4 regions of the uncultured Paraglaciecola sp. genome follow, and region 4 is predicted to be linked to each of the others. Evidence: predicted binding sites of a transcription regulator. Region 4 holds the regulator's gene; each other region holds the start of a gene.

Region 1 (7,832 bases), on a different contig from region 4:
AATCGAGCTGGCGCTTGAGCCTAATCCACTGCCAATAGGTAGGTGTTTGTACAGGGTCAATTTAAGTGCGGGGATAGCGCTTTTAGCATAACCTTGTTGCTCTAACACCGCCATAAAGTGCCGATAACAACGGGTCACGATATTGCTGTTTGGATCAGGTGGCAACTTGTCAGCAAAACGTCCCTTGACGTCCAAACTAAACTGCTCTGCCACTTCGATATCGACTTCGTCACCTAACAAACTGCCGTCTATTGGTTTTAATGCCGCGCCAAGTAGGTCAAACCCCAAGCTGACGTTACCGATAGAGGCAGGGGCATAAGCTCTTAAGGTAGATTGCTTCATTTGAACTTTTGACATTATATAGATTGTTTCCAGGGCATAGTGCGCATGATATCTGCGAAGACGCCTGCTGCAGTCACCGCAGCACCGGCTCCGTAACCACGAATAACATAAGGAATAGGTTGGTAATAATGACTATGAATGGCCAAGGCATTTTCGCCCTCTTTTACCATATACAGTGGATGAGACTCATTTACAGCTTCGATACTGACAACACATTTACCATGCTCAATTGAGCCTACATAACGCAATACTTTGCCTTCATCCTTCGCGGCAGCTACTTTTTGTGCGAAGTAACTGTCTAATTCAGGCAAACGCGTCATGAAATCTTCGATACTGCCGCTGGCATCAAAAGAAGATGGTAATACTGGCTCTATAGTGATGTCTGATAGTTCAAGGGTTAGACCTGATTCACGGGCCATAATCAACAGTTTTCTGGCGACATCCATACCACTCAAATCATCACGTGGATCAGGCTCCGTAAAACCATTCTGTTTAGCAATTTCGGTTGCCTCAGACAGACTCAAACCTTCATCTAACTTACCAAACACAAAAGATAATGAACCAGACAATATCCCCTCAAAACGCACTAATTCATCGCCAGCATAAAACAAATTTTGTAGATTATCGATAACCGGTAAACCCGCACCGACTGTGGTTTCGTATAAAAATTGACGATTGGTTTTTTGAGCGGTATCTCTTAAAAGCTGATAAAACTCGGTGCTGGCTGTATTGGCCTTTTTGTTTGGTGTGACAACATGAAAGCCATCTAACATCATCTGAGGGTATTGTTCAGCAATGTAAGCGCTACTCGTACAGTCGATAACGACAGGGTTAACCAGGCTATTGTCGTGTACAAAACCTTTCAAATTATCGATAGAGAATTGTTTATCACTTTTATCCAAGTCTTCTTGCCAAGAGGCACTCAAATCGATGCCGTTAGATTGCAGCAATAATTTTTGACTATTGGCAATCCCGTACACTTTTAAGCTAATATTTTTTTTAAGTAAAGCGGCTTGTTGCCGAGCAATTTGAGCTAACAGCTCTTTTCCAACACTGCCGCAGCCCACTAAAAAAGCATCGATAGCATGTAGGTTAGAGAAAAAGTTCTGATGCACGACTTTCACTGCTTTTTTAGCTTTACTGGCTTCGATAACAGTGGAGATAGAGCGTTCAGAAGAGCCCTGAGCAATAGCCACGTTATTGACTCTGGCTTGTGCCAAGGAGCTAAAGAATTTAGCGGCCAACCCTTTAGAATGACGCATCCCGTCTCCTACCAAAGTAACAATGGCTAATTCATGACGGACTTCAATCGGGTCAAGCAAATGATTACTGAGCTCTAAAGCAAATGAGTCTTCTAATAAATCCTGAGCGCGGCTGGCATCTTTACTGTGAATACAGAAACTAATGCTGTATTCAGACGAAGATTGCGTAATCAAGCTAATCGAGATATTCGCGTTAGACATAATTTCGAACACCCGGCTTGCCATACCCACCATGCCTTTCATGCCAGGGCCTGCCACGTTGAACATAGTCATATCATCTAAGTGTGATATTCCTTTTACGCTAGTCCATTTAGTGCTCGCTTGGTTACTGATCAAGGTACCTGGCGCTGCTGGGTTGAGTGTATTGCGGATTAAACAGGGGATATGATGTTGAGCGATGGGGCCGATTGTTTTAGGGTGTAACACTTTCGCACCAAAATAAGACAATTCCATCGCTTCTTGATACGTCAGCTTATCAAGCAATACCGCACCATCGACTTGGTTTGGATCAGCATTGTAAACACCGTCTACGTCTGTCCAAATCTCACAACACTGTGCATCAATACACGCAGCCAAAATAGCGGCTGAATAATCTGAACCATTTCGACCTAGAGTGACCTTTTCACCCGCTTGGTTGACAGCAACAAACCCAGGCATAATTAATATTTTGTCACCTGAGATATCCACATCACTGAAGCGAGCCTGGCTAGCAGATACATCGGCTATGCTGTCTAGGTAGTCACCTTCAGCAACAATATAGTTAACCGGATCAATAATGCAATTGGCATGACCTAAACTGGTCAATATTTCACTGAATATATTCACACTCACGTATTCGCCAACGCTTAACACCCTAGCGACCACTTCCTCAGGGGCGCACCGCAACAACGCAAAACCTTCTAAATGCTGATTGAGGTCGTTTAAGGTATGTTGAATGAATTCAGCTAATGTAGCTTGAGAAAAATGGGGAAGGCTAATTTTCAGGTCATCCAAAATACCAAACAAAAGCATATTTAATTTGGCAAACAATTCGCCGTAATCTTTGCCCGATGCCGCTTCATCACACAATAACGATAAGGCATTGGTGACGCCCTTTGGAGCAGACAATACAACAGCCGCACCGACATCATTGTGACATGCGAGGCTAATGTCTTTGACTCTTAAGTAACGTTCTGCATCAGCGAGTGACGACCCACCAAACTTCAATACCTTCATTTTTAATTCCTTAACTGTTTCAACACACTGTCTTTATCAATCACGTGTTTATCAATCACGTGTTTTAAGCATCTTAATAACAAAAAAGCCCGCGGTAGTGGCGGGCTTTTTATGTGTAATGCGTATGCACTAGCCAGCGAACACCTTTTCAAAGGTAATGATAATGATGCCGGTTGTGAGTGATATTATAAATTTCATTGATTTAATTTGCCGTATAGACGTCTATAAGTCAACTAGCACAAAGGGTTGTTTTGTTATTTGTTATTCCAGCACCGTGCAGCGCGCCATTATTTAGACTTTAATCGCGTCAAGCATATCGTAATTTTTACATCACGAACAACAATCACGAGACGTGTGTAATAAGTGATAGCCATAGCGGTTTAGCATCCCTTACTATTGCCTATCTAAAATACGGACCCCAGACTATTGATGCATAATCAATATCCTTGACTGTTGTAATTTGTGGTCACAAAAATATTCAGTCACTTTAACAAAAAAGTCCACAATAGAATTCTTGCCCAAATACTACGAACGCTCTCAGTCTACCTCTTTACATTCAATATGCCCGAGAATAGGAGTTGCACCGTATTTTCGGGTCTAACGTATGACTAAAGTACGTGTGGTAAAAATACGTGTGGTAAAAAACTTTACATTATAGAGTTGTGTATTTCTTACTTTATGCAGGTGAAATATAATAAAAAATAGCTATTTATCTCTTAACTCACTATTTTCACTTCGGTAAAACGTCAGGTATTTTTACATGTTTGCTCATATAGCAACATTCGGTTTTTATAACTGGTTGATAATTAGTATTATAAAATTTTCGGTATAGAAAATGCATCTATCTTTACTAGCTTAATTTTATTAAAGGCGAAGTAATAAGCTTAGTGGTGCCTTTGTAACTCGGCGTGTAAATAAACAACACTATTCGGCTTATTTATTTACCCTAAAATTACGATAAGGAATATTCTATGCAACTTAAAAAATCTATCGCTGCTTCACTTTTATTCGGGTTGATGTTCAGCTCACAAGCCTCGGCAATTTTCATTAATGATGGCGGGGCTGGCGTTTTAAATGGTAATAATGTTGGAGTATTAGACACGCTTCTCGCCACAACGACGGACTTGCAATCAATAAACCCTGCATGCCCAAATGGCTCTAATGAAGTAGCTGAACTTTGCTGGGCCACTTCTGTGACGGGTATGACCTACACATTGAGCGGAAAGACAGATCCGGTTCAAGCGTATACTACTGATGAAACGGATGTAATCGCGTTTCAGTTGTTATTTGGACCTGGCACTTACATTGTCAAGAACTCTACTGACTGGGGGCTGTTTACAAATCTGGCAGAAACTACTTGGGGAGTGATCGATACCGATCTCCTCGGTGGATTTAATTTGAGTGATACCCAGTTAACAATCAGTCATGTCACTCAGTTTGATGGTGGTGGTGGCGGTGGTGGCGGTCCTCAAGATATACCTGAGCCTGCCTCGCTACTTTTACTCGGCATGGGTTTATTGGGTTTGGGGGGGCTGCGCCGTCATAAAGCCCACTCAACTAGCTTGCCTTTAAGCTAGTTAATAGCCCAGCAATAAAAAGGCACCACTGCATATGATGCATAGTGGTGCCTTTATCTTTTAATCTCAGGAACTAGCTTACCAACCTTGAGCCATAGCATGGCATGGCATAGCATGGCATGGCATAGCCTTGTCTTGAATTAACTTACATCTATTTACGCCCTCTTTTTTTTGTAGTGGTAATATTAACCTGCACACTGCTCTGTGTTTGATTACCTGCCGCATCAAATGCTTTGCTTAAAATAGTATGCAAACCAGCACGCGCCTTACGGCTATTCCAACCGTACGACAATACAGACGTATTCGTTTGGGCTTTTAATTGACCGTCAATATAGAGCTCAACCTTAGTCACCGCTACATTATCAGTTGCAGAAACAGTAATAGCGACATTGCCGCTCACCGTGCTGCCATCAGCTGGGTTAGTAATAGTTACATTCGGGGCAATGTTATCAGCTACATCGACAATATTATCAATGACCAGCCAGTGAGTGGCTGAGCTGCCCAGGTTGCCAGCCGCATCTTCAGCGCGAGCAGTAAAGGCGACATTACCATCGGCCACATTATGACTGTCGAAACTAATACTAAAGGGCGCAACATTGTCGCTGCTAATGTATATGCCATCGGCGTATAAGCTCACCGAACTGACCGCAATATTATCTTCAGCATTAACATTAATATTAAAGATACCCTCTTGCGTACTATTTTCAGTGGGCGACGTTATCGCCACTGTGGGGGCTTGTTGATCAATGCTAGGGGCTTGCTGAGCCATAATCACAGCGGCGGCAGCATCAACCCGGCCATGACCATAAAAGACACTAAATCCACCACCACTTTTAGTTTTGTCCGCACTGGACTCTAAAATATTCTCCAGTTCATCGTTACTAAGATTGGGGTTAGCTGATTTTATCAATGCCAGCGTTGCTGCTGTTGCAGGACTGGCAAACGAAGTTCCACTGGGAGCACTATAACCGCCACCCCTTGTTGTGGTCCAAATACCTACTCCAGGCGCTGCCACATCGACACAATTACCGTAATCTGACCAACTGGCTTTATTATCAGCACTGTCTGTGGCCGAAACAGTAATAATGCTGGCATTATCGCTGCAGTTTAGATTTGAACCACCGTTACCGGCTGAAGCGACAACTAATCCCCCTCGATTACGCATATATTGCGCCGCATTGGTGACAGTGGAGCTGCTACTGACCTGGTAGCTAATATTGGCAATGTCGGCACCATTATCGGCGGCCCAAGTTAAGCCATTGGCAACATCGCTCCAATACGCATAGCCTGCGCTGTCGTTGGTAATTCGCACTGGCATAATAGATGCGTGCCAGGCGATTGAGGTCACACCCGTGTTATTGTCGCTTATTGCCGCGACAACCCCCGCCACTTTAGTGCCATGGCCATTCACATCGGCCGTATCGTTATTTTGGCTAACACTATTCCAGCCTGTTACCATATTGGCTGCCAAATCATTGTGATAACCATTTACGCCGCTATCCAAAATAGCCACGACTACTCCATTTCCTTTAGCATAGTCCCAAGCAATAGGTAATTGCATGTTACTTAAGTGCCAAGCATTTGCGTAGTAGGGATCATTAGCCGTGACTGCAGTGGGTTTTACCAGTAAGTCTAGCTCTGCAAATTCTATATTGGGATTGTTAGACAAGGCTCTCACTATCGCCTGTTCAGCTTGAATGGGAACTTTGATTATATGGGTGTTGAGTTGTTTGAGCTTTCCTTTTGAACTGGCTTGGTGTCCTTTTAAAATCTTTTGAAAATTTTCTTCAGACAAACCGGAGGTGGGTTGCACCAAAATTTGTCCTTTAGCCCACACTTTTGGCAGTGGTGGATCTGCTAGAGCGTGTTGGGTGAAAAACAGGGGTAACAACAGGGTGCTTAATACTGAGCCACGGCTGCTAATTTTTACTAATGAACTGATACTGGGTAAATTGGTGTTAATATACTTCATTTTGTGACTCCACAGTTTGTGAAGTCTACAGAAAACCCTTCGCTTAAAATTGCCTTTAAATACAGATTATCAAAAACACAACAAGCTGCTAATTGGCAGTTCCGCTATCATAGGAATCATCCCGTAGACCGGTTACTTTGCGTCACTTTCTTTCGAAAGTTTTGCCCTTTTCAATTACAACTGCTTATCAATTTAACTCACAGTTGGGAGAGGAATACCTCTTTTGAACGTCGTCATTTTAGGTTGGTATGACTCAAGGTGTCAACATAAATCGTACAAAAAACAACCAATTTTAGAGGTGTTGAATGTAAGCTCTTAATTAATAAAGAATAACCTTTAAAAAATATTTCACATCGATTTTCTGATCGCTCACATTGAACATGCGGATCAAAATAAGCAGCTAAACCCAGCATTGCACAAAAATTGAGTGCCCCTCAGCACTTTCAAAATCATGAGTACGGATAACGAAAAGTGGAATGTTGCTTCCCAATGCTAAATTTGGACAAAATTCACTGTGTTCTATTCAAAGAACGCTCCGTCATAAAAAATATGTCACAACTCACTTTCATTAATAAGCAGCACAAACTAAGGAATAGCCAACCAAACAAGTGTCAGAGAAGATATAAAACCAATGCCCCAAAAAATGCTGCGCAATACATGTTTATCAAAGTAATATGCGAATAGGTAAGCCAACCTAGAGGCAACGAATGCAATAGCAATATATTCTGCTAACTGCCCTGCATTATTTGTGACAAGCACTGCGAGCGCGCCAGGGGTAAACATGATTAGCGCTTCAAAACAATTTTCGTGAGCCGCTTTAGCCCTTGCACCAAAACCTGATAAAGTCTTTTGTTGCTCACGGGGATTTCGATTATCATAGCCACCCGCCTTATTCATAGCCATAGCCAAGGGTGCTTTAGCGAGGATAGGCATTAAGGTTGCGATAAATAAACAGATTATGATGATGGTCATAGTGACACCTTTAAATTGATTAATGAGTATTCAAACCACGAGGTTAAAACATAAATAGATTGAATGAAAATAATTTATTATCACAGTTAAAAATAGCCACTCCTTCAGCTGAATCCATCATTCAACCAGATTGGGCAATTGCACGTGGCATCACACTCGTAGTCAAACGTGACGATTTACTGCACCCCATTATTTCAGGCAATAAATGGCGCAAACTTAAATATGCTCTATTACAAGCCCATGATAATAACGTTAAACATATAGTGAGCTTTGGTGGCGGGTTTTCAAATCATGTGCACGCTTTAGGTTATTGCTGCCACCAACTCAATATACAATTTACCGCCATTATCAGAGGGGATTATTCACATAACCTTAGTCCTATGTTACGGGATTTACTGAGTTGGGGGACTGACATTCAGTATGTCGATAGAATTAATTACCAACAACGCGCCGAGCCCCAATACCTTCAGACACTTGCCACAAAATATCCCA
Region 2 (7,832 bases), on a different contig from region 4:
CAGGCAGGCTACCTTTTTTTGAGCTTTTCTTGGTTGATTGTGACCTAGTACGATGAAAAGACTCCAAGTCATCTTTTTCAAGCCTAATTTTGGGCATGTCATCTAAAGGATCGGTTGGCATGTCATTCTTTATTAAAGTGAATATGTGCTTGATTATACATAACTATCAGAGCAATAAGATAGAAGTTGAGAGTATTTTATTTGAACTCAATGGTATCCCCACCTGGAATCGAACCAAGATCTAAGCCTTAGGAGGGCCTTGTTTTATCCATTAAACTACGGGGACTTCGAGTTCAGTGCTTATTTAATTATAAAGTATTATGTACTAGCCGAGACGGGATTTAAACCTTCTAGTGTTTTTATCTTCGCGCTACAAAATCGTTTGGTTGAATATTAGCCAAAGGGGCACAGCTTACTTAAACACAGAATGCTGTTTCAGCAAATAGTTATCTCATCACCAATTCCTCTGGATATGATTTAAGGTAATACTGAGGAAATTTTGGGCATCGAGGAACTAATCAACTCAAAATCATGTCAAGTTATATCATTTTTTAGATTATTATGCTGACGAATATTAATATTCAGGCCTCCAAATGTGCTCTTTATTACTGCCCAAATTCAGGTAAACAACTCACTGATTCATCAATAAATAACCTAACACTCTCAATTTTCATTAAATATGGTTAACCTTATTTAACCATTGGATTATTGGTGTTCGGGAAACTAGAGGAACTGGAGGCCAGTCGTCAATGTGTTGGTAAATGCCGATATATATGAATACGTAATTTAACGAGCAAAGTGACAACTAGTTTGACAAATACCGAAGTGACTAAAATATTTTACTTTAAAAAACACTTTTAACAGAAAGTTAATAATTTGTTATTAGCTGATAAATCGAAAAATACGGAATTTTTAACCAGCGGAGTGAAAATATCGGTAGCTTGTCCAGGTATTTATTAGTGTAAATTGGTTTTTTTCAATTTATGTTATTTAACATATGGAACTTCATAAAATTACACATCACGTATATTGATTAATGTATTCATTTGTTTGGATACCCCAATATAGTCAAAAAATACTTGTTGAGCTTTATTGTGAAGCGATGAGGCTATTATTCACAAGATTGCATATGATTACGATATTTATATTCAGGAGTTAGAAATCCCAGAAGATCACATTCACATGATTATCAAAAACTCACCAAAGTAGCTCCTAGTCATGTAATGCAAGTTATAAAAAGTTTCTCAGTGAGAGAATTTTTTAAGTTATATTCAAAGATCAAAAACGAAACATTTGCGATGTTTACTTGAATTTATAGCCGTTTATTTTGCAAGCGAATCAAAGAAAATTAAACGTTAATAAGGTTACGGCCCACGCTTATCGTGTCAGTACCAAGTGCTAGGTATATAATATGCATCGTTGCGGCTATTACACCTGGATAAAGAAGCCGTTATCAAAGACAGCACAGGACAACGTGTGCTTACTTGAAACTATCAAGACAAGTTATGTGTAAAGTTGTGCAGTGTATTGGAGACTACGGATAACCCACAAACTACGCCGCCAAACTGAATCTTTCAGTGAAAATCGTGTGACTAAACTTAAAGTTAATGTCTGATTGATCTTCAACTAACTCTGAAGACACTTTTTACTTGGTACCGAAGTAAGGTAAAAAGTGTTATGAATAAAAATACCCCGATGAATTTAAAAAAGAAGCCGTTCGCCTAGTGGTTAAAAAAGGCTATTCCGCACCTGTCGTTTTTAAACGTTTAGGTATCTTTTATTAGACAATTAGGCGGTTTAAACGATAATTGAACTTATCCAAGTATTTTTGTTGGTGTTTACCTAATACACAGTGAACAATCTCTGACAAAATATTTTAACATTGTCTATAGCGTAGTGAATCCAAGCGATTCATTCATTAAATTTTGACAAACTCATCCACACTTAAGTTGCATGAACTATTGAACGCTTCCATAGCCATAAATTCGGATTTTTTCTGACCGATTATCAGCGAATTCAATCTACCACTTGCATCCCAACCTCTTTTGTCCTTCTGCCTTTCAGCAATCAGGGTGTCATCCAGCTAAATGATGCCGTCTAATTTTCTCAAATAGGCTCAACAATTTTTTCTTTACTAAAATGTTGTGGCCAAGTTAAAAATATTAGCTTGTTACATGTTAATTTATTATTCCGGTAAATTGGTACTAATTCATTTTTTAGGCACCTTAGTCAAATTGCTCAGATGCCTTTTTGAGATGTTTTTGCTTGCTCTAAGACTAATTTTTACAATTTTATTTTTTTTCATTTAGACGTCTAGACGTAAAGATGTTGACTTTTTTAGCGTGTTAAGCCAAGTTTGTTAGTATCTTTTTTAAGCCTCAGATCCTTTATGCCGATTAGAATCCCAAGTAGCTTACCTGCACAAAATGTGCTCGACAAAGAAAAAATCTTTGTCATGGATACCCATCGTGCTGCGACGCAAGATATTAGGCCAATGGAAGTGGGTATCTTGAATTTGATGCCAAATAAAATGAAAACAGAAGAGCAGTTTTTACGCTTACTCTCGAATACACCTTTGCAAATTAATATTGATTTAATTCGCATTGATAAACAAGCACCCAAAAATACACCAGCGGCGCACATGGATAATTTTTATGTGGAATTTGATGATGTGGCTAATAAAAAGTATGACGGTTTAATTGTCACTGGAGCGCCGCTTGCGCATCTTGATTATGAGGATGTCAAATATTGGGAAAAAATAACAGTCATCATGGACTGGGCCCGTCGTAATGTGCAGTCTACTTTATTTTCATGTTGGTCGGCACATGCAGCCATTTATCATTTTTTTGGTAAAAATAGGGCGCTTCGTGATCACAAATTAAACGGCGTTTATCAACATTTTGTACAAAATGAGCACGATGAATTATTGAGGGGGTTTGACCCGGTTTTTAATGCGCCACAATCACGTTACGGTGAAATAAGTATGGCAGATTACGCTAGTATAACTGGATTAAATGTATTGGCTAAGTCAGATGAAGGGGGGGCTTATATAGTCGCTTCTGAAGATAAACGTTTGGTATTTGTTACTGGGCATCCCGAGTACGACTGTGAAAGTTTAAAACAAGAATACCAAAGAGATTTATTGACTAATGCACAATCGCAGATCCCAGTAAACTATTTCGTGAATAATGATCCAAATAGAGAGCCTATGGTTAGTTGGCGAGCACATGGCAGCTTATTGTTTACTAATTGGTTGAATTATTATGTTTATCAAAATACCCCCTATGACTTGGCTCAGCTTTCTGAGTAAAAACAGTTAATTTAGTTAGTGTCAGAACGAAGAGGAATAACATTGAGTCAGCGAATGGCCCCAGAGCAACGAGAAGAACAACTGATTAAAGCTGCTAACAAACGTATTTTGTTACTTGATGGTGCCATGGGCACCATGATCCAAGAATATAAATTCGAAGAAGAGGATTACCGTGGTGAACGTTTTGTTGACTGGCATTCTGATGTTAAAGGTAATAACGATTTATTAGTATTGACTCAGCCTAAGATTATCTATGACATTCACTGCGCATACCTTGAGGCGGGTGCTGATATTATTGAAACTAATACGTTTAATGCCACCACTATCTCCATGGCTGATTATAATATGCAGGCGTTGGCAAAAGAGATAAATATCGAGGCGACAAAATTAGCTAGAGAGGCAGCAGATAAATTTACCACCCAAACACCTGGTAAACCTAGATTTGTTGCAGGTGTCTTAGGACCCACTAGTCGCACCGCTTCTATTTCTCCTGATGTGAACGACCCTGCTAAACGTAATGTGACTTTTGATGAGTTGGTTGAAGCTTATGTTGAGGCTTCTCATGGCCTGATTGAAGGCGGTGCGGATTTGATAATGGTGGAAACAATTTTTGATACATTAAATGCCAAGGCTGCAGTGTTTGCCATACAAACAGTATTTGAACAACTGGGTATTCAGTTACCAGTTATGATTTCAGGGACTATTACCGATGCCTCTGGTCGAACATTGTCTGGTCAAACGGCTGAAGCTTTTTATTATTCGATGAATCATATAGAGCCGTTTTCTTTTGGCTTAAATTGCGCTTTGGGCCCTGACCTACTTCGCCAATATGTGGATGAAATATCCCAAGTATCCGAATGTTTTGTTTCCGCCCATCCTAATGCAGGTTTACCAAATGAGTTTGGTGAATATGATATGGAAAGTGACGAAATGGCTTCGCACATTCAAGAGTGGGCAGAATCAGGATTATTGAATATTGTGGGGGGATGTTGTGGCAGCACACCCGAACACATTCGGGCCCTGGCAGATGCTGTAAAAGATTACGCACCTCGTAAAATAGTGAAGCGAGAGGTGAAGATGCGCCTGTCTGGTTTAGAACCTTTTGTCCATTAGGCGGTAGTGATGAGTAAAATTGAAATAGATATTGAGCAACCCATTCTTGTCAAAGCAAAAGCCTCAGCAAATTTTATCAATGTAGGTGAACGAACCAACGTAACCGGCTCTGCTATGTTTAAGCGTTTGATCCTTGAAGATAATTATGAAAAAGCTTTAGATGTTGCACGCCAGCAAGTTGAAAACGGTGCGCAAATAATAGATATCAATATGGATGAAGCTATGTTGGACTCTGAAGCCGCCATGACGCGGTTTTTGAACCTGATTGCTTCTGAACCAGATATTTCTCGCGTGCCTATCATGATTGATTCATCCAAATGGACGGTTATCGAGGCAGGTTTAAAGTGTGTGCAAGGTAAAGCCATTGTTAACTCAATTAGCTTAAAAGAGGGGGAAGACAACTTTTTAAATCAAGCTAAGCTGTTAAAGCGATATGGTGCTGCCACTGTAGTGATGGCATTTGATGAGAAAGGCCAGGCCGATACTGAAGAACGCAAATTCGAGATATGTGAACGTAGTTATAAATTACTCACTGAAAAAATTAGCTTCCCACCACAAGATATCATTTTTGACCCAAATATTTTTGCAGTGGCAACCGGGATTGAAGAACATAACAATTATGCTGTAGATTTTATCAATGCTACTCGGCGTATTCGTCAACATTTGCCCCATGCTCATGTATCAGGCGGCTTATCTAACGTATCTTTTTCTTTTCGCGGCAATAATCCAGTTCGTGAAGCCATGCATTCTGTATTTTTATATCATGCTATTAAAGCGGGAATGGATATGGGCATTGTAAATGCCGGACAATTGGAAGTGTACGACCAAATTCCTCCGGAGCTAAAAGAAGCCGTGGAGGACGTGATCTTAAATCGACATGACCAAGCTACGGATAAGCTCTTAGAACTTGCTCCCAAGTATCAAGGCGACGGTAAAGTATTGGTTAAAGACAACCTACAATGGCGTGAATTACCCGTCAACAAACGTCTTGAACACGCTCTGGTACGGGGCATTATGGATTTTATAGAGGAAGATACTGAAGCGGCACGCCTCGCGGCAGAAAAACCATTGCATGTTATCGAAGGGCCATTGATGGATGGCATGAATGTAGTTGGTGATCTGTTTGGTGAGGGTAAAATGTTTTTGCCACAAGTGGTCAAATCTGCCAGGGTGATGAAAAAGGCGGTGTCTTACCTTAATCCGTTCATCGAGCTTGAAAAAGACAAAGGTAGCAGTAACGGCAAGATTTTATTGGCCACAGTAAAAGGTGACGTTCACGATATTGGCAAAAATATTGTTGGCGTGGTGCTGCAATGTAATAATTTTGAGATCATCGACCTTGGGGTAATGGTACCTTGTGCAAAACTGTTGCAAGTGGCTAAGGATGAAAATGTCGATATGATTGGCCTTTCTGGCCTGATTACCCCTTCTCTTGATGAAATGGTATATGTGGCCAAAGAAATGCAGCGCTTAAAGTTTGATCTACCATTATTAATTGGTGGTGCTACCACGTCAAAAGCACATACCGCAGTTAAAATTGAACAACATTATCATCAACCAGTGGTCTATGTACCCAATGCCAGCCGTGCCGTGGGAGTATGTCAGAAACTGATCACTGCCGAGAATCGTGCTATTTATTCAGAAGAACTAAAACTTGATTATGAAAAAGTGCGCGAGCAACACGCCAAGAAAAAGCCTCGTACCCGCCCCATAACGTTAAAGCAAGCTCGTGAAAATGGTTTTAAGTTCGACTGGAACAACTATCAGCCACCTGTTCCCAACAAGTTGGGTGTGAACGTAGTAAGTATTGGATTGGCAGAGTTGGTTGATTATATAGATTGGACACCATTTTTCTTAACCTGGTCTTTGGCAGGTAAGTATCCACGCATATTACAAGACGAAGTTGTAGGCAAAGAAGCACAGATTTTATTTGCTGATGCTCAGTCCATGTTAAAAACTCTCTGTAACAATTCTAAGCTTAAAGCTAATGGTGTGGTAGGCATTTTTCCGGCTAATCGAGTAGAAGACGATATTCAAGTCTATGCGGATGAAAGCCGCAGTCAAGTGGTACACGTTGCTCACCATCTTCGCCAACAAACTGAAAAAGCTAAGGGGGCAAACAATTGTTTAAGTGACTTTGTTGCGCCTAAGTCTTCAGGTAAAGCCGATTATATTGGTGCATTCGCTGTAACAGCAGGAACCTGGGAAGATGAATTGGCCAAAGTATATGAAAATGACGGCGATGATTACAATTCTATTATGGTTAAATCCCTAGCCGATAGGCTTGCAGAAGCCTTTGCCGAATATTTACATAAAATAGTGCGTAAGGAAATTTGGGGGTATGTACCCGATGAAATATTATCAAACGAAGAGCTAATTCGTGAAAAATATCAAGGTATTCGACCTGCCCCAGGTTATGCCGCTTGCCCCGAACATACAGAAAAACAATTGATTTGGGATTTACTAGATACTCAAAAAAATACTGGTATGAAACTAACAGAGAGTTATGCTATGTGGCCTGGTGCAGCTGTATCTGGCTTTTATTTTTCTCATCCACAGTGTCGTTATTTTGCAGTAGCCCAAATACAAGAAGATCAATTGCTCGATTATGCTGCACGTAAAGATTGGGATAGGTTAGAAGCTGAAAAGTGGTTAGGGCCCAACCTTCAATAGACAATGGATTAGTAAAAGTATGTTAGAGAAGCCTTTCAGCCAATCGTGTGAAAATAACAAACAACCAATTTTAGATATATTGAGTCGTGTTTTGGTGGATAAAACAACACTTTTAGAGATTGGTTCTGGTACGGGGCAACATGCCGCGCATTTTGCTCCTAGACTAACGCATCTTCAGTGGCATACCAGTGATATGCCTGATAAACATCTTGCCATAGCCGCGTGGCTAGAAGATGTAGACGTGGATAATGTGCATCAACCTTTTTCATTGACTATCGGTGCTTCTAGCACTTGGCCACTAGCCAATATTGATGCTGTGTTTACAGCGAATACCACACATATTATGCAACCATTAGAAACACAATTTATGATGCAATTAGTGGCCGATAACTTGCCAGTTGGTGGAGTGTTTTGTCAATACGGCCCTTATAAATTTCAAGGGCAGTATAGTAGTGAGTCAAACAAAGCTTTTGATCAACACCTAGCACAGCAAGGGTGCGGTGGTATTCGTGACATTAATGAATTAACCCTTTGGGCTAAACCTTTGTTTCTTCTTGAGACCGTCGTAATGCCAGCAAATAACTTTATGCTAGTCTGGCAAAAATAATAAATGCTTTGATATCAGGTTAAGTTTAGTTAGTCTTGTGTTTGTTTAAAAGGTAATAGCTTTTCGGCATTATTTTTATATTGTGTGATTTGAGTGTTTTCTTCATCTATAAATCGCTCAACGGCCTCG
Region 3 (7,832 bases), on a different contig from region 4:
TAGTCAAGGGAGATTAATAAGACTCCTTAGATTTTAACTGTCCTAGAATCAAGCTAACATTCTAGGGTTTCAAGAAACTAATTTGACATGCTGGTAGGTTCGAATTACGGACATACTATTGAATCAATCGCAATTTGTAAGAGATCGCTTTTACCACACTTTGGACTGACTATTCATTATCATCTAATTTGGATCTACTACCTTTTATTGAAACCATACAAGGGTCCTATACGGGCCAAAAAAAAACACGCACAATGACACAACAGATCACCCTTCGGAGTGACAACGTATACAAACAGATATAATAAAAAATAATAAGAGGGTACTACCCAAAATGTCACTTTTTCCTACACTAATTAGCGCAGCATTAGTTGCTGCCTCAGTGCTGCTAGCTACAAGCTGTTCTGAGAAAATTTCAGTCACCGAATATCAAAGCCTTGGCGAAAAATACAAGGTCGTCATTGAACGGGATATCCGCGGTGTGCCCCATGTCATTGGAGAGCGCGATGTGGATGCCGCCTTTGGTTTTGCCTATGCTCAGGCCGAGGACAATTGGGAGTTGGTCTACGACACCATAGACTTTTATCGCGGTAGTGCAGCCAAGACACAGGGGCCCGATTCGGCGGTCACCGATTTCTTGGTTAAGTGGCTGGGTATTTGGGACGATATTGATACCCATTACGAGACCGAGTTATCCCCTGAGATCCGCGCTTATATCGAGGCCTATGCCGATGGCTTAAATTACTATGCCGCATTGAATCCAGAGCGGGCAGTTGCCGAGCTGCCGATTACCGGCAAAGATATTATCGCCGGCTATATGTTTCGTCATATACTTTTTTATGGTTTTGATGGCGTCTTAAAAGAAGTTATGAGCAGTGCTCGCCGACAACCCATCAGCACCGACAATGGGGTCACATACGACAATTTACCCATAGGCTCTAATGCCTCGGCCATCTCCCCGGCAAATAGTACTGATGGCGCGACACGTTTAGCCATAAATTCCCATCAGCCAGCAACCGGCCCTGTAGCTTGGTATGAGGCGCATATTCAAAGTGGCGAAGGTTTAAATGCTATGGGCGGTCTATTTCCAGGCAGTGCTACAATAGGGGTTGGTTTTAACGAAAATATTGCCTGGGGCGCGACGGTTAACAAACCAGATCTCGTGGATGTCTATGTGCTGGATATTGATCCTGAAGATCCATTGCGCTATCGGATGGATGGCGAATGGCAAGACCTTGAGGCTACCGTATTGGAGATTGAGGTTAAGTTATTTGGTTTCTTGCCTTGGACGGCCAATGAGTTGGGTCTACGTTCTGCACATGGTCCGGTGCTGCAAACCGATCACGGCACCTACGCCATTCGCTATGCTGGCATGGGTAAGATGCGTCAAGTAGAGCAGTGGCTGGCCATGAACAAGGCGCAAAACCTCGAGCAGTGGCGCGATGCCCTACGTATTCACAGCTTCGCCAGCTTTAACTTTGTCTACGCAGACAGCGATAGCAATATTATGTTTGTGCACAATTCCCTAACGCCAGTGCGGGTTGGTGGTTACGACTGGACACAGTATTTGCCCGGTGACGACAGCAGCCTGATCTGGCAGGACTACATGCCCTTCGACAAACTTCCTCAGGTAATCAACCCCGAGTCAGGTTGGATTCACAGCGCCAATCAGAGTCCATTCTTTATTACCGAACAAGGAAGTAACCCCAAATCATCGGACTATCGCAGGGAAGATGGCTTTCCTACGCGCATGACAAATCGCGCAGTGCGCGGCCTAGAGATGTTTACCGAACTCAGCCCAATCTCTGAGCAAGAGTTCTCGCAGATTAAGCACGACAAAAAGTACAGTCCGAACTCCCGCGCAGTGAAATTTCTTAAGGGGGCAATCGATCTTTCGCTGACTGAGACTGGCAATGAATTCTATCTCGAAGCCCAAACTGTTATTCGTGACTGGGATCTCTCCACTGACGTTGAAAACCGTGGTGCCGCCCTGTCAACCTGTGTGATCGGTGCCGAATGGTTAGCCGAACAAAAGGGCGAGCCGACACCAGATGTTGCCGACGTCTTTTATCTCTGTGCCGACAGAGTGCTCGCAGCCACAGGTCGTATAGATCCACTCTGGGGTGATGTTAACCGCCATGTGCGCGGCGACATCAACCTGCCAGTAGGCGGTGGGCCAGATACCTTGCGGGCTATTTATGCTCTTGGTATGGAGGAAGATGGTTATCAAACCAATATAGCTGGCGACGGTCTCTATTATTTTGTCTCCTGGGACGCTCAAGGGTTGCAAAAAATTCGTGGCGTTCATCAATTTGGCGCGGCAACACTGGATACAGAGTCACCCCATTACGCAGATCAGGCCGAAGACTATGTAGGAGAAATTTTGCATGACCCGTTATTTGATTCTGAATTACGCAAGGATAATATTTCTCGGCGCTATCGACCTGGCGAATAAATAGAGGTATAAATAACAAACTCGTTCGAGTCAGTACTGAGCGGTTAACTTAAACCATAATAAACAGCATTTACAACAGCATTCGCGATAAGAAGAACTCTATGACCAACCTTTTCCAGCCACTCACACTGAGCTCTGGCACAACGCTTAAAAATCGCTTTATTCTGGCGCCCCTCACCAACTCCCAAAGTCATGTGGACGGCACTCTGTCTGAGGATGAATATCACTGGCTAACAAAACGCGCTCAGGGTGGCTTTGCTCTGACCATGACCTGTGCCGCACACGTTCAGGCTGTGGGGCAAGGTTTTCCCGGACAGCTGGGAGTTTTTTCCGACCATCATCTCGAGGGCCTAACCCGCCTTGCAGATGGCATTAAACAGCATGGCAGTGTCTCCATGGTGCAACTTCATCATGCCGGGATGCGTTCGCCCGCCGAATTGATTGGCGAGCCACCGCTGTGCCCATCGGACAACGAAGAGACTGGCGCCCGCGCCATGACCACTGAAGAAGTCGAACAACTAGGAGAAGACTTTGTTTCTGCCGCAGTGCGCGCTGAAAAAGCTGGTTTTGAGGGCGTCGAAATACACGGTGCCCACGGTTATATACTGGCGCAATTTTTAAGCGGGAAGATTAATCAGCGCCAGGATCAGTACGGTGGTAGCTTGGAAAATCGTGGGCGGCTTATTCGCGACATTATCGACGGCGTCCGTGCCCGCTGCAGCAAAGATTTTATTTTAGGGCTGCGCCTATCACCTGAACGTTTTGATGTAGAGCTCGGCGATATGCTTGCCTTTACTCAGACTATTCTCAGTGATGGCAAAATCGACTTTCTTGATTTGTCCCTCTGGGACGTTTTCAAAGAGCCCCAACAAGAAGAGTTTAAGGGACGTACACTGCTGTCTTATTTCACCGACCTTGATCGCGGTAATGTTGCCCTAGGCATAGCGGGAAAATTGCGGACACCAGAAGAAATACGTCAGGCTATGGAAGCCAATATCGATTTTATACTGCTTGGTCGCGCCGCTATTTTGCACCACGACTACCCACTGCAGATGCAAGCTGATCATGATTTTCAGCCAGTGACTAATCCGGTTTCGCCAGAGCATTTACGCAACGAAGGGCTAGGCGAAGTCTTTGTTGATTACATGAGAACCTGGAAGGGTTTTGTCGTCGAGTGACAGAATATACAAATCATTACATGCAAATGAATTTGCTGGATTAAGAATCGCTTGCTTCAATCTCCATGCAGGTATCAATCGGCTTCAAGGGTTGTTTGATTTGGACTGCTACTTTAAGGAATTTACGTTATGAAATATGTTGTTGTTACAGGTGCATCCTCTGGCATTGGCCGAGGGAGTGTTAAAGTGCTTATTCAAAAAGGGTTTCATGTTTTTGGCTCTGTGCGTAAGCAAGCTGATGCTGATAGTTTGATTGAGGAGTTTGCTGATAAGGTGACACCTCTAATTTTTGATGCAACAGATGTTACGGCGGTTAAAGAGGCTGTCGTTAAGGTCAAAAGCATAGTGGGTGACACAACGTTATCGGGTCTAGTTAATAATGCTGGTGTTGCCGTTACTGGGCCACTGATGCATATTCCTATTAATGAATTTCGCTATCAATTGGAAATTAACACTATTGGGCCGATGATTGCGATTCAGGCGTTTTTGCCATTGTTAGGTGCGGTGAACCCACCGGTAGAAAATCCAGGTCGAATTATTAATATTACTTCTATGGCTGGTGTACGAGCGGCCCCTTTTTTCGGTCCCTATTCAGCTTCAAAACATGCATTAGAAGCAATCTCAGGTTCATTAAGACAAGAGTTACTACTATACGGTGTGGATGTTATCATTATCGGACCTGGCGCAGTGGCTACGCCTATATGGAACAAGGCTAAACTAGTAGATAACAGTCAATATGATAATACAGACTATAAACAATCATATAAAAAGATGAATGATTTTATGAGCGCTATGGGTCCAAAAGGCGTGTCTGTTGATAAAGTTGGAGAATTGGTGCATCACACTATTACCACAGCTAAACCTAAGGTGCGTTATGCTATCGCTCCAAATATGTTAACAGATTGGCACATTCCACAAAATTTACCTAAACGCATTTTAGATAACATTATTGCTAACAAGATAGGCCTAAAGAAAATAGAAAAGTAACCTAAGAACAATTTTCATTAAGCAGAGCTCGTTTTTTGTTAACCTCATCCCTTATTCTACCGTCCAATATCCGCGGTAGTGGCATGTGGTTTTACAAACCTGATGTAGCGCGGCTGATGCTTATTTTTCAGCTTTTTTTTATGAAATAAGTCTCTTTCACCGGCACGAAGGTGTAATCCTGCTTGAGGTGCTACTCCATCAGTTCATGTTGCACCCTTAGCCAGTGAAAGTGCAGATACTAAATGACTGAATTTGGTACTTTACAGCTTATCAGATTGACTCTTATTCTAAAGCCCCCTAACGTCAAAATAAAACCACTTAATCAGTATGTTGTTTTATCAGCCCAAATCTCTTTTAGGCGCTGGTCACGGCCACAATTCCACCGGTACAACTTATATCTAACTGCATTATTTTTGTAATAATCTTGGTGATAACTTTCATTCCCTTTTATGGGATAAAAAGTGGTTGTGGGTAGGATAGGGGTCACTACTTTTTGATTAGGAAATTGCGTGATAACGTTTTGTCTTGATAATTCGGCCAGTTTACGTTCTTTTTCATCGGCCACAAAAATAGCGCTCAAATAACTAAACCCTTTATCACAGAATTGTCCTGTGTCATCAAAGGGGTCGATGTTTACCCAAAAATGTTCAAGTAAACCTTGGTACGTCACTTTTTTGGGATCGTAAGTGATTTCAACCGCTTCATAATGACCAGTGTGATTACCACCATAAGTTGGATTTTCTAACGTACCTCCAGTAAAGCCAGAGATAACCTCAGACACCCCTTCAAGTTTTTCAAAGTCTGACTCCATACACCAAAAACATCCTCCAGCAAAAATAGCTTTGTCTGCGGTTGCTGTGGGAGCATATAGGGCAAAAACAGCGATTAACGCTAGTAATATTTGTAGTTTCATGACATTTCCTTAACGACTAGACATGTTTAAATAATATAAAAGTTCATATAAAGACCAATATTTTGCTATAAAATTTCAACTATGTATAAAAACAAAAAACCCAGCGTGATATTTAACCAAGCTGGGATTTTTAAGTATTACAAATCAGATTACTTACGCAGTTTTCGGATCAACCTCAACTGTGCAATAGCCTCGGCTAACTCGACAGCGGCCTCTGCATATTCAAAATCAGCGGTCGGGTTGGCGATATGCTCTTCTGCACGTTTTTGTGCATCAAGTGCCGCTTGTTCGTCTAGGTCCTCTGCACGAATAGCGGTATCAGCCAATACAGTCACTGAGCCCGGCTGTATCTCTAGCACGCCACCGTTGATGTAGATATTTTCTTCGTCACCAAATTGCTTAACCAGACGTACCATTCCAGGTAATAGAGTAGTTAATAAAGGTGCATGACCAGGATGGATACCTAGCTCACCTTCACTACCTGTAATCTGAATAGCTTCGACCAAACCAGAAAAAATACTGGTTTCAGCGCTTACTACGTCTAGATGTACGGTCATTGCCATAAAAATCTCCTAAATAGGATCCTTAAAACATCTCTTTGGGTTCGTTTAACTTGGAGTCTAGGAGGAAGTGCACAATGTATAAGTATACCTGAGCACTTCCGACAACGAATCCGCGCTAAATGAGCCAAAATTACATGTTTTTAGCTTTTTCGCTTGCTTCTTCGATAGAACCAACCATGTAGAAAGCTTGCTCTGGAAGGTGATCAAACTCACCGTTCAAGATGCCACTAAAACCACTGATAGTGTCTTTCAATGAAACATATTTACCAGGTGAACCAGTAAATACTTCGGCTACGAAGAAAGGTTGTGACAAGAAACGCTGAATTTTACGAGCTCGTGATACAGAAAGCTTATCTTCTTCAGAGAGTTCATCCATACCTAAGATAGCGATGATATCTTTCAATTCTTTGTAACGTTGCAATACTGATTGCACACCACGTGCAGTGTCGTAATGTTCTTGACCAATAACCAGAGGGTCAAGTTGACGTGAAGTAGAATCAAGCGGGTCAACCGCTGGGTAAATACCCAAAGACGCGATATCACGTGACAATACAACTGTTGCATCTAAGTGAGCAAAGGTGGTTGCAGGTGAGGGATCGGTCAAATCATCCGCAGGTACGTATACCGCTTGGATTGAGGTAATTGAACCTGTCTTAGTTGATGCGATACGTTCTTGCAGCACACCCATCTCTTCAGCTAGGGTAGGCTGATAACCTACGGCTGATGGCATACGACCTAGTAGAGCAGATACTTCTGTACCAGCTAGAGTATAACGGTAGATGTTATCTACGAAGAACAATACGTCACGACCTTCATCACGGAATTTTTCCGCCATGGTCAAACCTGTCAAGGCAACACGTAAACGGTTTCCAGGAGGCTCATTCATTTGGCCGTATACTAGCGATACTTTGTCTAGTACGTTTGATTCGCTCATTTCGTGATAAAAATCGTTACCTTCACGAGTACGCTCACCTACACCAGCAAATACTGAGTAGCCGCTGTGCTCGATAGCGATGTTACGAATGAGTTCCATCATGTTAACAGTTTTACCAACACCGGCACCACCGAACAATCCAACTTTACCACCTTTAGCGAAAGGACAAACCAAGTCAATAACTTTGATGCCTGTTTCTAGTAGTTCAACTGAACTTGACTGTTCTTCATAAGTAGGCGCTTCGCGGTGAATAGACATACGCTCTTCTTCACCGATAGGACCTGCTTCGTCAATTGGGTTACCCAAAACATCCATGATACGGCCTAATGTAGCTGTACCAACTGGGACCTGAATTGCAGCACCGCTGTTTTCAACAGACAGGCCACGACGTAAACCGTCTGTAGAGCCCATTGCGATGGTACGGACTACGCCACCACCTAATTGCTGTTGTACTTCCAGGGTCAAACCTTGCAAATCACCTTCGGTAACTCGCAATGCGTCATATATTTTTGGAACCGAATCTTGTGGAAATTCAATATCCACTACGGCGCCAATTATTTGGACGACCTTACCATGACTCATGTTAATTCCTCTTAAATTCTAAAACCATTGCCTAGACCGCTGCAGCGCCGCTTACAATCTCACTAATTTCTTGTGTGATTGCTGCTTGACGTGCTTTGTTATATATCAACTGCAAGTCATCTATGATGTCACCCGCGTTATCGGTAGCCGCTTTCATGGCCACCATACGAGCTGCTTGCTCAGACGCGCCGTTTTCGACTACGCCTTGATATACTTGAGA
Region 4 (7,832 bases):
CATTAGTCATAACTTCTGGTTAGTCTGCTCTAACACCCAGCATATGGCAAATAGCGTAACTCAGTTCACTACGATTAAGAGTATAAAAATGGAATTTCCTCACCCCTTCTTTAGCTAAGACTTTGACCATATCCATAGCAATGTTAGCGCCCATTAAATTTCGAGTTGTCTGATCGTCGGTTTCTAAACCACTGTACATTTTATGCAACCACTGAGGCACATGTACATTGGTAAAACCGGCAAAACGTTGCAATGTTTGATAATTGGTCACAGGTAATATTCCTGGCACAATGTCTAAATCAATTCCTGCAGCCGCAGCACGATCACGAAAACGTAAAAAGACTTCGGCATCAAAAAAAAACTGACTTATCGCTTCGGTGGCACCAGCATCCGCCTTCCGCTTTAAATTGAGTAAATCAAACTGGCTATTGGGTGCTTCTGGGTGTTTCTCTGGATAAGCTGCAACTGCAATTTCAAAGTCTGCTACATCTTTTAGCAATGTGACTAAATCAGAAGCATAAGACTGGGGCTTTTCAACACCGTCTGGTAAATCACCTCGCAATGCGACAATTTTTCTGATCCCGCTTTGCCAATAATCTTTAGCAATTTCAATGAGTTCTTCACGGGTTGCATCAACACAGGTTAAATGTGGCACAGCCTTAATGCCGGTCTCAGCCTGAATACGTTTCACCACATCATGGGTCCTGTCTCGTTCACCACTATTCGCCCCATAGGTCACAGACATATAAGACGGCTTTAAGGGCGCTAAACGCTCTACAGATTTCCACAACGTTTTTTCCATTAACTCGGTTTTAGGTGGAAAGAATTCAAACGATACATCAATCCCTTTCACCTCTGATAATGATTGATTTAATGCATCTATCCCTTGAGCGTAAGACGCCATGGGTAACTCCAAAAATATTTAGCCGTATAGACGTCCAAAATAAACTTTGAACGTAAAGCCGTCAAGATGTTTAGCAGTCTACCATTGACCTTTTCCCCGTAATGTTTAGAATTTCAATGCATAAGAAAGATAAAAGAACGAAAAAATGGCTAATTTGACAAAATGGAACGGTGAATATATTCATCCTTACGCAGAACACGGCAAAAAAAGCGAGATGGTAAAAAAAGTCACAGTCTCTATACCGCTTAAAGTATTGAAAGTACTCACCGACGAGCGAACTCGCCGTCAGGTGAATAATCTGCGTCACGCAACCAATTCTGAATTATTGTGTGAAGCATTCTTACATGCTTTTACCGGACAACCATTACCTGATGATGAAGATTTAGAAAAAGACAATACTCAACTCATTCCCAAAGAAGTAAGGAAACTTATGATGGAGATGAACTTATCTAAAAAAACAGAAGAAAACTAATTGGCAGAGGGTAAAGCCTAAGCCAAATATGTTCATTTAAAACCTTAAAGTTTATGACTCTAAAATAATCTATACATAATCATATTTCCCACCTTTTTCTAAGGCCGCCTGATAAGCAGGTCTCGCATGGACTTTTTCAACAAACTTGGTAATGTTTGGGAAGGTTTTGGTATTACCTCGTGCCACTGCAGCTTCAAGTGGAAAACTCATTTGTATATCAGCACCTGTTAACTCTTCACCTGCAAACCAAGCGTTATGTGCTAAATGGCTTTCAATATAATCCATGTTTTGAGCTATAATCGGCCCGTAATAAGCTGCCATTAATTTATCCACAATCTTATTTGCAATTATTTTAATAAAAAACGGCTTAGCATTAGTTCTTACCCTATCCAGCACTAACTTAGCCACTAGAGGTGGCATCAGTGTGCCTTCAGCAAAGTGCAGCCAGTATATGTATTGCCTATGTACCTCAGTACCACGTTGTGGAACAGTGAGGTGACCCTCAGCTCCGTTTTTGTTGTAGGCCCCGATTAAATATTCAATTATGGCACCTGATTCAGCCACAGTAATATTCCCATCGGTAATGATTGGGGATTTGCCCAAAGGGTGAATTAATGTCAGCGTGATAGGGGCTAGATTGGTTACACTATCCCTCTGATAGGGTTTAACTTCGTATTCCAGATTAAGCTCTTGCAGCAACCACAAAATACGTTGTGAACGGGAGTTATTTAAATGGTGAACTACAATCATCTAGCCTTCCTTAATAAAAAAGTTGTTTGTATTTTATACACGTAGACCTTGGCTAAGACCACCTTATTTATTAATGTATACAATTCAACTTTTTCTAACGCCTCAAACCCACCCGTTCACCTGCTTCTATAATTTGCTGCTTTATCCATTGCCACAATTGTGGATTAGCCTTTTCAATAGCAGAGTTTTTAAGCAATATTTGGCTAACAGAAATATCGTGATCAATCCAGCTTTGGCAGCCGTTATAAAGGTTCTGTATCACAGGCATTAACCTGTCTATTGCTTTCGCAAATTGCGCTTCTGGTGTTTTAGCTTGTTCAAATTCCATCCAGAGTTTGAGATAGTTTTTTGCTTGTTCATTAGGCAAAATAGCAAAAATTCTTTGCGCTGATACCAATTCATTTTCATAGTCATCGTGGTTAGCGTCATAAGCGAACTTATCACCCGTATCTATTTCTACAATGTCATGTAACAACAACATTGTGACGACTATTAGTGGGTCTGGATTTTGCTCTGCGTAGGGCAGAAGTGTTAAGGACAATAAAGCAATTTGCCAGCTATGCTCAGCACTATTTTCATAACGTAATAAACCAACAGGTTTAATCTTACGTTCAACATTTTTTAATTTTTCAATTTCGACGATAAACTGGGTGATAGCTTGAAAATTCTCAGTCATTTATTACTCTCTGAACGAGTGGCAGTGATCGTATTAAGGTAAGTTAATAGCTCGTTTACTTCCCAGCTGGATCTAAACTCGAAAAATATATAGATAGATTGGCAATATCGGTATCACTTAATCCAGTGGTCATAGGTGCCATTATCATATTTTTGCGCTCTCCATCACGAAATGCTTTCATCTGTAAAACCAAATACTGCTCTTTCTGTCCAGCTAGATTAGGATACATTGGTATCATAGAAATACCATTACTACCATGGCACGCCCCACAAGCAACAGATTTAGCTTTGCCTGCCGCAATATCTGCTGCGAGTATGGGTGACGACATAAGTCCAGCGGTAGCAAAAACAATGCATAATAAATTGCTATGATTTTTTTTCATGTTTAATCCTCAGTATTTCACCCAAATGTATGAGTAGATATTAGCGTTATTAAATAAGCGTTTTATATGAAGTTAGAATATTCGTTTGTTGAGGAATTTACTGCACTGAGTAGTGAAGTCAAGCCAATTAAATTGAAAAACTCACGCTTAGAAGTTTTTAATCACTGCCTTGCAACTGCTTTAAACTTCCAGAGTGAGTAGCAACACGAAAGCCATTTATTCAACCTAATATTTACTGAACAGGTGTATTGAATTACAGGTCTGTGGCGCAAAAATATGGAGGGCACCAAATTGAACAATGGAACCCTGAATTGGGAGGTGGACGCGGACTCTTTCTGGCAGAAGATATAGATGAACAACAAAAATTCTCTGTACTTCCCTTGTGATTTGGGAAAAGAGTGAGAAATATTTTTAGTAGTTAGGGATATCGCCCTTGCATAAGCTTAGATATTTTTCAAAAGTAGTGGCAATAACATACAATATACGCCAACGTATATAATTCGTAATTTTTGTAGGAAAAAAATGAAATCACTCTACTCAATTGGTTTTGTGTTATGTTTTTTATGTGCATTCTGGCACCCAAAAAACATTGCATCAGAGCAGGTGATAATATCAAAGCATGACACTCATATTAATTTACTTGGTAAAATTGATTGGTTGATAGAAGCAAAGAGCTTACAACTATCTGACATTCAAAACTTACAAGATTGGCAGTCCAGCTTTATGCCTAATCAAATTAACCAAGAGCAGAGCCTATGGGGCAAGTTCAAAATTGTATTTGATAATCCTGCCGAAGAGCAGTATTTTTTGACTATTGGTAATCCCCAATTGGATTATGTTGACGTTTTTTTATTGGATGAAAAAGATCGTATTTTAGGCTCTTACCTAATGGGTAGTAATCAGGATTATTCAAAACGGGCTTTCAAATACAGAACATTTATTACCCCGATAAGTGCAGAACAACAAACGGTAACAGTTTTTATAAGAATTAACGACGACGGCCCATTAGTGTTTCCCGTCAACCTAGACAGACAATCATCATTGGTCGAAAGAGAACAATTTCTTTTAGCAATCATTGGTTTTATTAGTGGTGGGCTTACTTTGCTAGCCTGTTATTTTTTAATTACCTACATCTTTATGCGCAGCCCCGTGCGTTTTTGGTTTGCGCTTTCTAGTGCCGCATTTTTATTATTATTTTTAAACACCAAGGGGGTATTAGGTCAAATAACGGGGATTACTGCCTACATATCGAATCTTAGCTGTGCATTGCTTGGACTATTATTATTAACGTCAGCAAAAGTCACTTTTGCAATATTAGAGAGAGTCCCTACTGTCTGGCGATATGCTCTATATAGCTTTGGATTTATAACACTGGGAATGGCATTTTCCTCTGATAGCGCACTGCAAATCACATTTTCGACGCTGATGGCGGCTATATCTGGAACGCTTATCGGGTTACTAGGATTTTTCTATCATAAACCTGATAAAAAAACGGTTAACTTGGTTGGTTTGTTGGGACTGGCTTTTATTACCATAAGCGGCTTTGGACAAGTGTCGTTATTTTTATCTGGCATGCCATTAACGCAACAGATATCCCTGATCTTCACCGTGCTAATAATGTTAGGCATCATGATAATTGCATTAGCGATTGAAGCACATGACCGCGTTCTAACATACCGTCACAACATGCAACAACAACTAGCAATTAAAGATCTGCAACACTTTTATGACTTATTTAGGAATTCTGCAGAGGGGCTATATACTTCCAACCTCGACGGTCAACTAATAAGTGTAAATCCTGCCATGTGCAGCCTGTTTGGCTATCTTGACGAGACAGAGATGTTGAGGGAAATATATAATGCGGCTCAATTTTATTCCAACCCCCAAGACCGTGCAGTTATGCTTGGAGAGATACATAAAAGCGGTAAGGTCATTAGCAAAGAGATAAAAGGTGTACGAAAAGATGGCAGCGAATTTTGGTTTTCAATCTCATGTCAAATCAAGCGAGAAGATGATAAAGAGTACCTGTTTGGTTCTATATCAGATGTAACCGAACGCAAGCTATCAAATATTAGTCTGGAATATTTGGCCACACACGATTCGCTTACGGGGGTCTACAATAGAAGTGAATTTGAACGTCGACTTCAAAGCGGTTTACATAAAGCTCAAAATCACAAAAATGATTTAACCCTACTTTACATGGACTTAGACCAATTTAAGGTGGTTAACGACACCTGCGGGCATAAAGCAGGCGACTTGCTAATCAAGCAGATAACACAAAAGCTTGATGCAGTAGTGATGGAAAAAGGAATTTTGGCAAGACTCGGTGGTGCTGAGTTTGGCGTATTACTTGAGGGGGATAATGCGCAAATGGCCTATCTGCTGGCCAACAAACTTCTCAATGCTGTTCAGGAGTTTCGTTTCATTTGGGAAAATCGGATCTTCACATTAAGTATTAGCATTGGCCAAGTACCTTGGCAGCCTAATATCAATTCGCCGGAGCAATTATTAAGTATGGCCGATTCAGCCTGTTATTTAGCCAAAGAGCGTGGTCGTAATCAAGTGCATACTTACGCGGCACAAGATAAACATATGCAGCGCTATGAGTGTGAGATATCTTGGGTATCACATATAAATTATGCCTTTGAAAACGACAGCTTTGAATTGTATTACCAACATTATCAAGCACTGAGTAAACGTGTAGAAGGTCATCACTATGAAATATTACTCAGAATGCGCGATCAGGAAGGCAATATTGTCCGTCCAGTTACTTTTTTACCTGCTGCCGAACGTTATAACCTCACTGGGAACATAGACCGTTGGGTAGTAGAAAATTATTTTTGCTGGTTGGCGAACAATCCCCAACATAACGCTGAACTGATGCGAGTAAGCATTAATCTAAGTGGGCACTCATTAGCAGATAAAGAGCTCAAACTATTTGTTTTGAGTGCCTTTGAAAAGTATAAAATTCCTTATACAAAAGTATGCTTCGAAATTACCGAAGGCATGGCCATTTTAAAGATGGATGAAACCTTAGAATTTATTAACACCTTTCACAAATTGGGCTGCTTGTTTGCCTTGGATAATTTTGGTAATGGATTCTCATCCTATAACTATTTGAAAAACTTGCCTGTTGATCAGATCAAGATAGACGGAAGTTTTGTAAAGGGCATTTTGGTTGACCCCATAGACATGGCTATGGTTAATTCAATTAAAGACGTCGCGAAAGCCATGGGAATAGAAACAGTCGCCGAATTTGTTGAATCAACTGAAATAATGGTTGAACTGGGTAAAATGGGTGTTGATTTTGCCCAAGGATATGGTGTTGCTAAACCTCATGCACTGGCTGATTTTACTCAACATAGATAATCTCAAGCTATTGCAAAAGACTGAATGATGCCCATATAGAGATCCAAAAAGTAAATATATGTTCATGAACTTGAATATCCCATTACACAATAAATGTATATTTAACCCATAATTTCCTTTAATTAAGTACGTTTTACAAAATATGAAGTCCAAAATAGATCAGTATCAATATGTTAGTTCGGCCAAATTACCCACTCACTGGGGTAAGTTTCATATTCATGGTTTTATTGATAATGAACTAGCGCAAGAGCATATTGCCCTCTCATACGGCCAATGGGACGCAGAAGATATCGTGCCTATTCGTATTCATTCCGAGTGTTTGACCGGCGATGCACTGTTCAGTACTCGCTGTGATTGTGGTGCACAACTACAAAAGGCATTGGAAAATATTGTTCAGCAAGGCAAAGGAGTATTGTTGTATCTGCGTCAGGAAGGGAGGGGCATAGGTTTACTCAACAAAATTCGGGCTTATCAATTACAAGATGAAGGCATGGATACTGTCGAAGCAAATGAACACTTGGGTTTTGATGCCGATATCAGGGATTATGGTATCTGCAAGTTGATGTTACATAAATTAAAAATAAATAATGTCAACCTCATGACTAACAATCCCAAGAAAGTATTAGCTCTTTCCAATATGGGAATTAACGTGGCACAACGCACCCCCATTGATCATGGCATAACCGATGATAATCGAAACTACATTCGTACTAAAACAGAGAAGTTAGGTCATCAGTTCGATAAGGCCCTGCTTAAATAACATTCCCGTCAGCGAGCATTCAGCCATGGTTAAGGCTAGCTAACGTATAACCTAACCTACAGTTATAAATGTTGCCTATACTTTTGGGTAGCACTGGATTTTTCCATTTAAGAAGGAAAGGGTTATGCGTAATCAAACCAAGTACATATACATCTATATATGTGTTTTATGCCTATTGATAGGTAGCGTTGTGCAACTTGCTCAAGCGCAGGATGAATTAAGCTCAGAAACCTCTAAACCTGTTGTGCTTGACCAAGCACAACTCGATCAAATATTAGCGCCAATCGCCCTTTATCCTGACACGTTACTCTCACATATTTTGGTGGCATCAACCTACCCCTTAGAAGTCATTCAAGCCGCTCGTTGGCGAGCAACAAATGCAGACTTAGATGAACAACAAGCTCTCAATGCAGTGGGAAATAAAAATTGGGAGCCCAGCATCCAAGCACTGGTTCCGTTTAATGAACTATTACAGAAACTCAGTGCAGACTTGAACTGGTTACAATCACTAGGTAGTGC

Evidence for each region. Region 4 encodes MetJ, which represses methionine synthesis genes. Its sites were predicted from a motif close to TAGACGTCTAGACGTCTA; they were not measured.
Region 1: thrA (bifunctional aspartate kinase/homoserine dehydrogenase I) is a predicted target of MetJ. The motif match lies at 3,027-3,044, and genes of this name have one in related genera.
Region 2: metA (homoserine O-succinyltransferase) is a predicted target of MetJ. The motif match lies at 2,307-2,324, and genes of this name have one in related genera.
Region 3: msrA (peptide-methionine (S)-S-oxide reductase MsrA) is a predicted target of MetJ. The motif match lies at 5,543-5,560, and genes of this name have one in related genera.

Annotation. Positions count from the first base shown of each region.
Region 1 covers NZ_CALSOK010000002.1:287,308-295,139, forward strand. The annotation lists gene thrB (homoserine kinase) at 1-357, opposite strand, end outside; gene thrA (bifunctional aspartate kinase/homoserine dehydrogenase I) at 357-2,819, opposite strand; gene Q0Y52_RS01935 (PEP-CTERM sorting domain-containing protein) at 3,791-4,396, shown strand; gene Q0Y52_RS01940 (S8 family serine peptidase) at 4,548-6,368, opposite strand; cyclic di-GMP riboswitch class I at 6,460-6,544, opposite strand; gene Q0Y52_RS01945 (MAPEG family protein) at 6,954-7,340, opposite strand; gene Q0Y52_RS01950 (1-aminocyclopropane-1-carboxylate deaminase/D-cysteine desulfhydrase) at 7,400-7,832, shown strand, end outside.
Region 2 covers NZ_CALSOK010000008.1:76,279-84,110, forward strand. The annotation lists gene Q0Y52_RS06685 (hypothetical protein) at 1-121, opposite strand, end outside; tRNA gene Q0Y52_RS06690 (tRNA-Arg) at 212-286, opposite strand; gene Q0Y52_RS19415 (transposase) at 1,114-1,209, shown strand; gene metA (homoserine O-succinyltransferase) at 2,390-3,310, shown strand; gene Q0Y52_RS06700 (homocysteine S-methyltransferase family protein) at 3,365-4,423, shown strand; gene metH (methionine synthase) at 4,433-7,096, shown strand; gene Q0Y52_RS06710 (DUF938 domain-containing protein) at 7,116-7,703, shown strand; gene Q0Y52_RS06715 (GNAT family N-acetyltransferase) at 7,733-7,832, opposite strand, start outside.
Region 3 covers NZ_CALSOK010000006.1:210,494-218,325, forward strand. The annotation lists gene Q0Y52_RS05690 (dienelactone hydrolase family protein) at 1-17, shown strand, start outside; gene Q0Y52_RS05695 (acylase) at 335-2,455, shown strand; gene Q0Y52_RS05700 (NADH:flavin oxidoreductase) at 2,557-3,633, shown strand; gene Q0Y52_RS05705 (SDR family NAD(P)-dependent oxidoreductase) at 3,763-4,620, shown strand; gene msrA (peptide-methionine (S)-S-oxide reductase MsrA) at 4,943-5,533, opposite strand; gene Q0Y52_RS05715 (F0F1 ATP synthase subunit epsilon) at 5,683-6,096, opposite strand; gene atpD (F0F1 ATP synthase subunit beta) at 6,227-7,612, opposite strand; gene atpG (F0F1 ATP synthase subunit gamma) at 7,644-7,832, opposite strand, start outside.
Region 4 covers NZ_CALSOK010000014.1:67,648-75,479, reverse strand. The annotation lists gene metF (methylenetetrahydrofolate reductase) at 20-904, opposite strand; gene metJ (met regulon transcriptional regulator MetJ) at 1,059-1,376, shown strand; gene Q0Y52_RS13925 (glutathione S-transferase) at 1,446-2,126, opposite strand; gene Q0Y52_RS13920 (HD family hydrolase) at 2,221-2,802, opposite strand; gene Q0Y52_RS13915 (cytochrome c) at 2,858-3,184, opposite strand; partial or broken gene Q0Y52_RS19580 (hypothetical protein) at 3,445-3,540, shown strand; gene Q0Y52_RS13910 (EAL domain-containing protein) at 3,707-6,553, shown strand; gene ribA (GTP cyclohydrolase II) at 6,696-7,313, shown strand; gene Q0Y52_RS13900 (DUF3300 domain-containing protein) at 7,438-7,832, shown strand, end outside.